2 regions of the Micromonospora sp. NPDC005254 genome follow, and region 1 is predicted to be linked to the other one. Evidence: riboswitches for the same ligand, from Rfam matches in the RefSeq annotation. Region 1 holds a riboswitch; the other holds the start of a gene.
The links. A riboswitch is a leader RNA that binds a small molecule or an ion and turns the genes downstream of it on or off. The one in region 1 is predicted to bind S-adenosylmethionine.

Region 1 (4,574 bases):
CTCGGTGGCGATCCGCTCGCCGGCGCCCGGCTGGTCGAGCGGAAAATCACCGCCGAGGTACGCCTCGAAGGCGGCCTTGCCGTCGGCGGCGGCGGTTTCGCCGTACACGCGGGGGCTGGGGGACTCGGGATAGGCGGACCAGTAGCCCCGCTCCGTGATCGCGGTCAGCGCTCGGTTGAGGGTGTCGGCGTGCCTGTCGTACAGGGGATGCGGGGTCTCCGTCATGCCAGCCATCATGCAACAGCCAGGTCCGCGAGCAGTAGGGGCGGATGCCAGACAGAGGTTCATGCCTGAGCCAGGTCCGCGAGCAGTAGCGCCGATACCCGTCAGAGGGTGAGCTGCCAGTTGTTCCAGGCGTCCACCGGGCGGAAGCCGAGCTGCTCGTTGATGGCCACCATGTAGCTGTTGCTGGCCGCGTTCCAGGTGTCGATGACGCGTACCGCCGGCTCGTGGGTGAGCAGGTGGTGCAGGTTCTCCGCCTTGGCGATCAGGCCCAGGCGGTGCCCACGGTGGGCCGGGTCGACGATGGTGATCTGCTGGAAGGCGTGCCAGTCGGCGGAGGCGCCCACGTCGAGCAGGGTCCAGGCGACCAACCGACCGGACGCTTCGTGCCGCATCCCGAGGTGGTAGCGCCGCCGGCCCCGGGCGTCCAACGCGCGCTCGTTGCCCCGGATGCGCTCGGCGTCCACCTGCTCCGGTTCCCACTGCACGTCACCCATCGGCGCGTCCATCAACAGCCGGCTGTCCAGGTAGGCGATGTCCGCCACGTACTCCTGCGGCGTGGTGCCCTGCCAGCAGACCGACCGGTAGCCCTCCGCCCGCGGCTTGGCCTCGGCGAGCGCCGCCCGCAGGGCGACCCGGTCGATGTCGGCGATCTCCAGCCGGCGTCGCACCTCGGCCAGGGCGGACTGCGCCCCGGTCGAGGCGGCGAACGCGTCGCCCGCCCCGGAACGGGCCGCACCGCCGGGCAGCGCGCGGACGGTCATCGCGACCACCCGCTTGCGGCCGTGCTGGCGCAGCAGACGCACCCCGTACTCGTGCAGTGCCCGGCCGACGCCGCGCCGCCGCAGCTCGGGACGCACCGTCAGCTCGGCGGTGGCGTTGTCGGTGTTGTCGAGCTGCGGCAGGTCGAGCTGGAGGTACCCGGCCGGCACACCGTCCAGCCGGGCCAGCGCCCAGAGCGATCGGGTGCCGGGTGCCGGCGTGTGGAACAGCGCGTCGAAGCGACGCCGGCAGAAGGGCGGGAAGTCCGGAAGGTCGACCTCGTTGGCCGCCACCCCGACCCGGTACGCCTCGTCGACCGCGGCCCGGTCGGCGCCGTCGAACGACGTGATGGTGATGCTCATGCCGGGGAGCCTGACAGGCGGAAAAGCGATGGGGCCAGCGAATTATTCGCTGGCCCCATCGGACGTGGTCGGGAGGGACACTCGCACAACGCCTCCGGCGTTGGGTCGCAAGAACTTCAAAAGTCTCCGGCGAAATGCCCTCCCGCACGGAGCATCTTGCGCCGTCCGGTTCCTGCCGTCAAGTCCAGACCGGCGGGTTTTCCATACTCACAGCGAAAACCCAGTTACTGGCCGGTGGGCCCGGCGCGGCCCCAGAGTCAGCCGAGGAGGCCGGCGTCGCGGGCGGCGCGAAGGCTGGGCTTGATGTGGTGGGTCGGGCCGACCTGACTGGCCACCGCGTCGATGGTCTTCAGGCCCTCGCCGGTGTTGAACACGACAGTCTCGGCCGTCGGGTCGAGCCGCCCGGACTCGACCAGCTTGCGCAGCACCGCCGCGGTCACCCCGCCCGCCGTCTCGGCGAAGACGCCTGTGGTGCGTGCGAGCTGGCGGATGCCGGCGCGGATCTCGTCGTCGTCGGCATACTCCATCCAACCGCCGGTGCGGCGGACCGCCTCCAGGGCGTAGAGGCCGGCGGCCGGGTCGCCGATGTTGAGCGACTTGGCGATGCCGGTGGGCTTGACCGGGGTGATCGTGTCCGTGTCGGCGTGCAGCGCGGCGGCGATCGGGTTGCAGCCGGCCGACTGGGCCCCGAAGACCTTCCAGCCGCCGGCCGGCGCCTCGACCAGGCCGATCTCGACCAGTTCGGAGAACGCCTTGTCAATCTTGGTGAGCAGCTCACCGCTGGCCATCGGGATGACCACCTGGGCCGGGATGCGCCAGCCGAGCTGCTCGGCCACCTCGTAGCCGAGGGTCTTGGAGCCCTCCGCGTAGTACGGCCGGACGTTCACGTTGACGAACGCCGTGTCCTCGAATTCGTCGGTCTCCACAAGCTCACCGCAGAGCCGGTTGACGTCGTCGTACGAACCGTCGATGGCGACCAGTTCGCCGCCGTACACGGCGGTGGTGATGACCTTGCCCTGCTCCAGGTCACTGGGGATGAAGACCACCGAGGGCACACCGGCGCGGGCGGCGTGCGCGGCCACCGAGTTGGCCAGGTTGCCGGTCGACGCGCAGGCGAACCGGGTGAAGCCGAGTGCCTTCGCGGCGGTCAGCGCCACCGAGACGACCCGGTCCTTGAACGAGTGGGTCGGGTTGGCGCTGTCGTCCTTGACCCACAGCGGTGCGGTGATGCCCAGCTCGGCGGCGAGGTGCGGGGCCGCCACCAGCGGGGTCAGCCCCGGGTCGAGGGTGACCCGGGTGGCCGGGTCCTGGCCGGCGGGCAGCAGCGCGGCGTACCGCCAGATGTTCTTCGGGCCCGCCTCGATCTGCTCCCGGGTGACCGTGGCCAGGGCCGCGGTGTCGTAGTCCACTTCGAGAGGGCCGAAACACTCGTAGCAGGCGTGCTGGGCGGCGAGCGGGTAGCGGGCCGAACAGGCGCGACAGACCAGGGCGCGGGCGGGGCTGGCGGAGGTGTCGATGCCGGAGGCGGCGAGCGTCGACGTCATGTCGAGAGTCCTCTCATCTTTCCCCGCATCGCACGGTGCGGCGGGGACGGAATTGGCACCTGCCCCGCGGGTCGCTCAGCGGTGAGCGCGCGGGGTGGTTGCCGGGGCGTCGTCGGGCCGTATCCCTCAGCCCCTCTGGATGAGGTATGCAGTTGTGCCGTCGAGTCTAGGCAACGTTGCCTGTCGCCTCCACCGGGTATCCCAGGGAGTGGGTCAGCGGGCGGCCACCGCCACCGGGTCGACCACCGCGGCCGGGTCGGTGACCGCGGTGGGTCGCGGCAGGGACGACGACCGGGTCCGTGCCCTGGTGGCGAGGTTCGCGGCGACCAGGGCGGCGATGGTGATCGCGGCGCCGACCAGCTCGATCGCCTCCGGCCGGTAGCCGCGGGCGATCTGCACGACGAAGGTGGTCACCGGGACCAGGTTCATGAACAGGGCGGCGTTGGCCGCGCCCAGCCGCTGCACGCCGGTGTTCCACGCCAGCACCGCGACGACGGCGGCGACGATCACGGCGTACGCCAACTGTGGGGTGACCGCCACGAGGTCGGCGGCGGCCGGCGCGTGCTGCCACCCGACGGCGTCGGCGCCGATGCTCGCGGCCAGCATGGCGGCCGTGCCGGCGAGCGCGGTCAGCGTGGTGAAGCGCAGCGGCGACCAGGCGCCGAACCGGCTGGCGCCGTGGGTGTAGATGCCCCAGCCGAGCACCGCGCCGATCATCATGAGCCCGCCGAGACCGAACTGGCCGAACCCGACAAGGCTCCCGCGGGTGATCACCAGGCCGACTCCGAGGAGCGCCACCAGGGAGAGGGCCAGCAGGAGCGGCTTCGGTCGTACGCCGTCCCGGGCCCACCGGACCAGCTGGGTGATGACCGGCGTGGTGGCCACGAAGAGGGAGATCTGCTGCGGGGCGGCGTGTTCGAGCGCCAGGTTGGTGAGCAGGTTGAAGCCGGCGAAGCCGACGACGCCGAGCACCACCACCTCGACTCCCCGACCGCCGAGCCGCAGCGCTGCGGGGCCCTCGCGGACCAGCAGGATGGCGACCAGGATGACTGTGGCGAACAGGTAGCGGGCGGTGGTCAGGTTGAGCGGATCGACCCGGCTCAGCGCGCTGGCCAGGATCGGGAACATCGCGCCCCAGGCGAGCACGGCGAGCAGCGGATAGGCGGCGGCGCGGGATCGCATCGGCAGCTCCCTTGTTCGAGTATTTTCGAACCAACGACACCGACCATAGGGTGTTGTTCGAGAGTTGTCGAACAAGGGTTACACTGGTCACATGGAGCCGCACGAACCCGACCTGACCGTCGTACCGGTCACCGCCGTGCTGGCCGCACTCGCCGACGACGTGCGGCTACAGATCGTGCGGGCGCTCGCCGAGGGTGGCGAGGCCGCGTGCGGCAGCTTCGACTTCGGCGTCTCGAAGGCGACCCGCAGTCACCACCTCAAGGTGCTGCGCGAGGCCGGCCTGACCCGGACCCGTGCCGCCGGCACGAGCCGCCTGGTCCGACTGCGCCGCGACGAGGTGGACAAGCTCTACCCCGGCCTGCTGGACGCGGTCCTCGCGCCTCGCCCTCCGGCCTGACGCCGCCGCCTTCGCCCGATCCGACCGACCTCGAACGACCCTCGACCGACCTCGACCGACCTCGAACGGGCGCGCGTCGCCGGAGCCGCCTCGTCGAGGCTCCGG
Region 2 (4,574 bases), on a different contig from region 1:
CGGATCGTCGCGCAGGACGCTGCGCCCGTCCAGCAGCACGTCGCCGCGGTCGGGCTCGATGAGCCGGTTGAGGGTACGCAGCAGAGTGGACTTGCCCGACCCGGACGGCCCGATCACGCAGGCCGTCCCACCGCGCTGCACGGTCAGGTCGACGCCGCGCAGCACGCGGTTCGGCCCGAAGGCCAGGTGGACGTCGCGCGCCTGGAGGCTGACCGAGGTGGTGGTCGCGGTGGTGGTCATCGCCGGTCTCCTTCCGGGGCCCCGGTCAGCGCCGGGTCGTCCTCGTCCTCGTCGTCGGCGGGTGCGGTGGCCGGCCGGCCGTGGCGCAACCGCCGGTCGATCGCGTTCACGACGTGCGTCAGCGGGACGGTCAACGCCAGGTAGAAGAGCCCGGCGAGCAGCAACGCGGACTCGTTGCCGGTGGTGGCCGCATAGTCCTGCCCGATGCGGAACAGCTCCCGCTGGCTGGCCACCAGGCCGAGGAAGTAGACCAGGCTGGAGTCCTTGATCAGCGCGATGAGCTGGTTGACCCAGGCGGGCAGCACCCGCCGGATGCCCTGCGGGATGATCACCAGCCGCATCGCGTCGGCCCAGGAGAAGCCGAGTGCCCGCGCGCCCTCCAACTGGGCCGCCTCCACCGACTGGATGCCGGAGCGGAAGATCTCCCCGATGTACGCCGCCGCGATCAACGACAGCGCGAGGATGCCCAGCGGGTACGGGTCCGGTCCCCAGACCTGCATGCCGAGCGGTGCCAGCCCGACGCCGATCAGCAGGATCGTCGCCGCGGCCGGCAGCCCTCGGAAGACGTCGGTGTAGACGCGCGCCGGCCAGCGCAGCCACCGGCTGCGGGAGATGCCGGCCACGGCCAGCAGCAGGCCGAACACCGTGCCGAGCAGGGCGGCGGAGACCGCCAGGATCAGCGTGTTGGGCAGCCCGACGGTCAGCATCTCGGGCAGCGCCTCGCGCATCGCGTCGGCGTCGAAGAAGGTCTCCCACAAGGTGCTCAACGGATCCATCGGTCGCCTCTCCTACCGCCCCGCTCGCTCGTCACCGGTTCAGGACGCGGCCGACGCCGACGCCGACGGCGCGGCGGACGCCGACGGCGCCGCCACGGTGCCGCTGCCCGGGGTGAAGTCCGCCGGGATCGGGCGGCCCGGGTAGTACTGGGCCTGCAACCGGCTCCAGGTGCCGTCGGCGATCACCTCGTCGAGGCCCTTGTTCAGCGCCTCGCGCAGCTTGTCGCTGCCCTTGGCCACGGCGTACGCGGTCGGCGCCGGGCTGAGCTGCTTGGCCGCCACGGTGATCTTGCCGTTGCTGTCGGCGGCCGACTTCTCGCCGATCTCCGCCGGGGCGATCCACGCGTCGGCGGTGCCCGCCTTGAGCTGGTTGAGCGCGCCGTTGTAGTCCGGCACCCGCACCGGGTCGAGCTGCTTGCCGGTGGCGTAGTCGTCCTGGACGGTGCCCTGCACCACCACGACCCGCTTGCCGGCGAGCTGGTCGAACCCGGTGATCGGCGAGCCGGCCGGCACGTCCAGCCCGAAGTAGCCGAAGTCGTAGCCGTTGCCGAAGTCGACTGTCTTCTTCCGCGCCTCGGTGATCGTGATCGAGGAGCTGCCGACGTCGAACTTGTGGTTGTTGACCTGGGAGAGCAGCGCGGAGAAGTCGGTGCCGACGAACTCGACCTTCAGGCCGAGCTTGCCGGCGACCGCGGTCAGCAGGTCGTTGTCGAAGCCGGTGAACTTACCGTCCTTGAGGTACACGTTCGGTGGGGCGTCGGTCAGCGTGCCGGCCCGCAGCACGCCGGCCTGCGCCAGGCCGTACGGGTTGCCGGCGGTGTCGTTCGAGGCGTCGTCGGTGCCGCAGGCGGTCAGCGCGCCGGCAACCACAAGGGCCGCCCCAACGGCAACGGCACGGCTCAAGCCAGAAGAAAATCGCACGGGTGTCTCCAAAAGGGTGCGTCGACCCGGTCGATCATGAAGTTGTTGCCCCGACACGCCGGTCGGGCGGGCAACAACGTCATGATCGACGCGAGGGGTGGGGTGGGCGTGGTGCGCCCGAGGGAGGGGAGGGGAGGGGTTAGCGCGTGGGGCGGTGGTTACACGCCGCGCTGCACATTCGCATCAGGTCCACGTGGCGACGCCGGGTCAGGGGCGGCGTGAGCCGACCGGCCGGTGGCGTGGGGCTGAGAATGCGCATACGGTCTCCCGGGTCTGTTGCTGACCTGGGTGCCAGGCCACGCTTGCGCCGGCGTCCTGCCGGTGCCTGGTCTTCACCCGGGGCACCCCACCGCGGAGGAGGGTTGCCGGCCAGCGAGCCGGGGCTTCGCGCTGGCACTCATGACCTGCGGCGAGGCTAGCAGCTCCCACCGGTGGATCGTCCAGCCGTTATGACCACGCTCACCACCGGCGACGGTTCGACCGGCAGGTCAACCGGTGTGCACGTGCGGCCGGCGGCGCGGGTCGGGCTCCTGGCGACGCAGGATCTCCCGGGTGACCGAGGCGATGGCGCCCTGCCCGAACGCCAGGTAGCGCAGGAGGTTGCGACCCGGGCCACCCTCGCTCCATTCGAAGTAGATGTGTGGGCGTCGCCTGCTCCGGTCGCGGATCTCCAACAGCAGGGCGGCGAGCGCGGTGGGCACCGAGGAGCCGGTCAGGCTGAGCACCGGGTAGCTGTCGTGCGCCACGCTGCCGCGCACCGGCAGCTCGGTCTCGAAGTCCGACGGGTCGGTGACGTGGACCTCGACGAAGATGACGTCGCTGTCGTCGGGGAAGTCGTTGTCCGCCATGGTCTGTGCCAGCTTGGCGCGGTATTCGGCCGGGTCGCGGCGGTCCGGCTCGTGCGCGATGAGGCGGATCCGACGGGTGGCACGCTCGTCGATCATCCGGGCGGCGACCGGATCCAGCTCGACGTGGTCGACTCGCACCTCGTAGGCCCGTACGAGCCGGGACAGCACCGACACCAGGATCATCCCGCCGATGAAACACACGGCGATCTTGACGCCGTCGGGGCGTTCCACGACGTTCGCCAGGGTGGTGTAGACGAAGATCAGCGCGATGGCCCCGAAGGCGTACATCCGCCCCCGCTGCCGCCGTCGTCGCGCCGCGAGGGTCACGGCCGTCGCCGCCGAGGTGATCAACACCAGGACCCCGGTGGCGTACGCGCCGCCCTGCGCGTCCACGCTGGCGGAGAAGATCACCGTGATCAGGAATGCCACCGAGGTGAAGACCAGCACCAGCGGCCGGACCGCCCGCGCCCAGGTAGGGGCCATACCGTAGCGCGGCAGATACCGGGGTACGAGATTGAGCAGCCCGGCCATCGCCGACGCGCCCGCGAACCACAGGATCCCGATCGTGGACAGGTCGTAGACGGTGCCGAAAACGCCGCCGAGGTGCTGGTGCGCCAGGTAGGCCAGCGCCCGGCCGTTCGCCGGCCCGCCCGGTTTGAACGCCTCCGGCGGGATCAGCACGGTGGTGGTCACACTGCTGGTGATCAGAAAGACGCTCATCGTCGCGGCGGCGGTGGTGAGCAGCCGCCGCGCCCCCCGGATCCGGCCCAGCGGCCGGTCCTCCGAGTCCTCGCGATCCCCCCGGATGTGCGGCATCACGGCCACCCCGGTCTCGAAACCGGACAGGCCCAACGCCAGCTTCGGGAACACCAGCAGGGACAGCCCGACCACCAGCAGGGGATCGCCGTGCCCGGTGCTCAGCGCGGTGGTCCAGTCCCCGACCGCGCTCGGGTGGGTCACCACCCGCCACAGCGCGTCGGCGATCACCACCGCGTTCAGCGCCAGGTAGACCGCGACCAGGACGACGGCGATCCCGATGGCCTCGCCGAATCCCTTGAGGAACACCGCGCCCAGCAATGCCACCAGCAGCAGCGTGATGGCCACCTCGTGTCCCTTGAGCCCGCTCGGCCAGAACGGGTTCTCGTCGAGGTGGGCGGTCGCGTCCGCCGCCGAGAGGGTGATGGTGATGATGAAGTCGGTGGCCGCGAAACCGAGCAGCACCAGCACCAACAGCTTGCCCGGCCAGTAGCTCAGCAGGCGTACGAGCATCGCGATCGAGCCCTCACCGTGCGGGCTCTCCACCGCCACCCGCCGGTACACCGGCAGCGCGCCCAGCAGCGTCACCAGCACCAGCACCAGCGTCGCCACCGGCGACAGCGCCCCGGCCGCGAGCGCCGCGATGCCCGGCTGGTAGCCCAGCGTCGAGAAGTAGTCGACACCGGTCAGGCACATCACCTTCCACCACGGGTGGTGCCGATCCTCAGGCGGGCGGCCGCCCGGGCCGGAATGCCGCGCGGCCCGCTCCGTACCGCCGTCGAGCAGCCAACCGCGCAGCCGCCCGGCGCGCCTGTTGCCCTGCACCGGCGCTTCCCCCGTCCTCCGCCCATGGTCACCGCGAGTATCCGCCCGGCCACACGCGCCCGTCCCCAGGTACGCCGAACCCGCCCGTACCGGGTGGGGACGGCCGGCGAGTCGGAGGGTTTCGGGCCGGGGGCAGGGGGGATGCAGCGCCTCCGGCGCGCCTCGCACCGAATCGTCCGGTCGGGCCGGGAGGCCGCCGGATCGGATG

Region 2: another riboswitch for S-adenosylmethionine. It lies ahead of ACFYPR_RS26410 (ABC transporter substrate-binding protein); the one in region 1 lies ahead of thrC (threonine synthase).

Annotation. Positions count from the first base shown of each region.
Region 1 covers NZ_JBIAKM010000001.1:271,293-275,866, reverse strand. The annotation lists gene paaN (phenylacetic acid degradation protein PaaN) at 1-225, opposite strand, end outside; gene ACFYPR_RS01320 (GNAT family N-acetyltransferase) at 327-1,346, opposite strand; gene thrC (threonine synthase) at 1,604-2,890, opposite strand; SAM riboswitch class I at 2,901-3,036, opposite strand; gene ACFYPR_RS01310 (DMT family transporter) at 3,104-4,072, opposite strand; gene ACFYPR_RS01305 (metalloregulator ArsR/SmtB family transcription factor) at 4,164-4,469, shown strand.
Region 2 covers NZ_JBIAKM010000009.1:241,594-246,167, forward strand. The annotation lists gene ACFYPR_RS26400 (amino acid ABC transporter ATP-binding protein) at 1-240, opposite strand, end outside; gene ACFYPR_RS26405 (amino acid ABC transporter permease) at 237-1,016, opposite strand; gene ACFYPR_RS26410 (ABC transporter substrate-binding protein) at 1,056-1,886, opposite strand; SAM riboswitch class IV at 2,231-2,342, opposite strand; gene ACFYPR_RS26415 (amino acid transporter) at 2,426-4,366, opposite strand.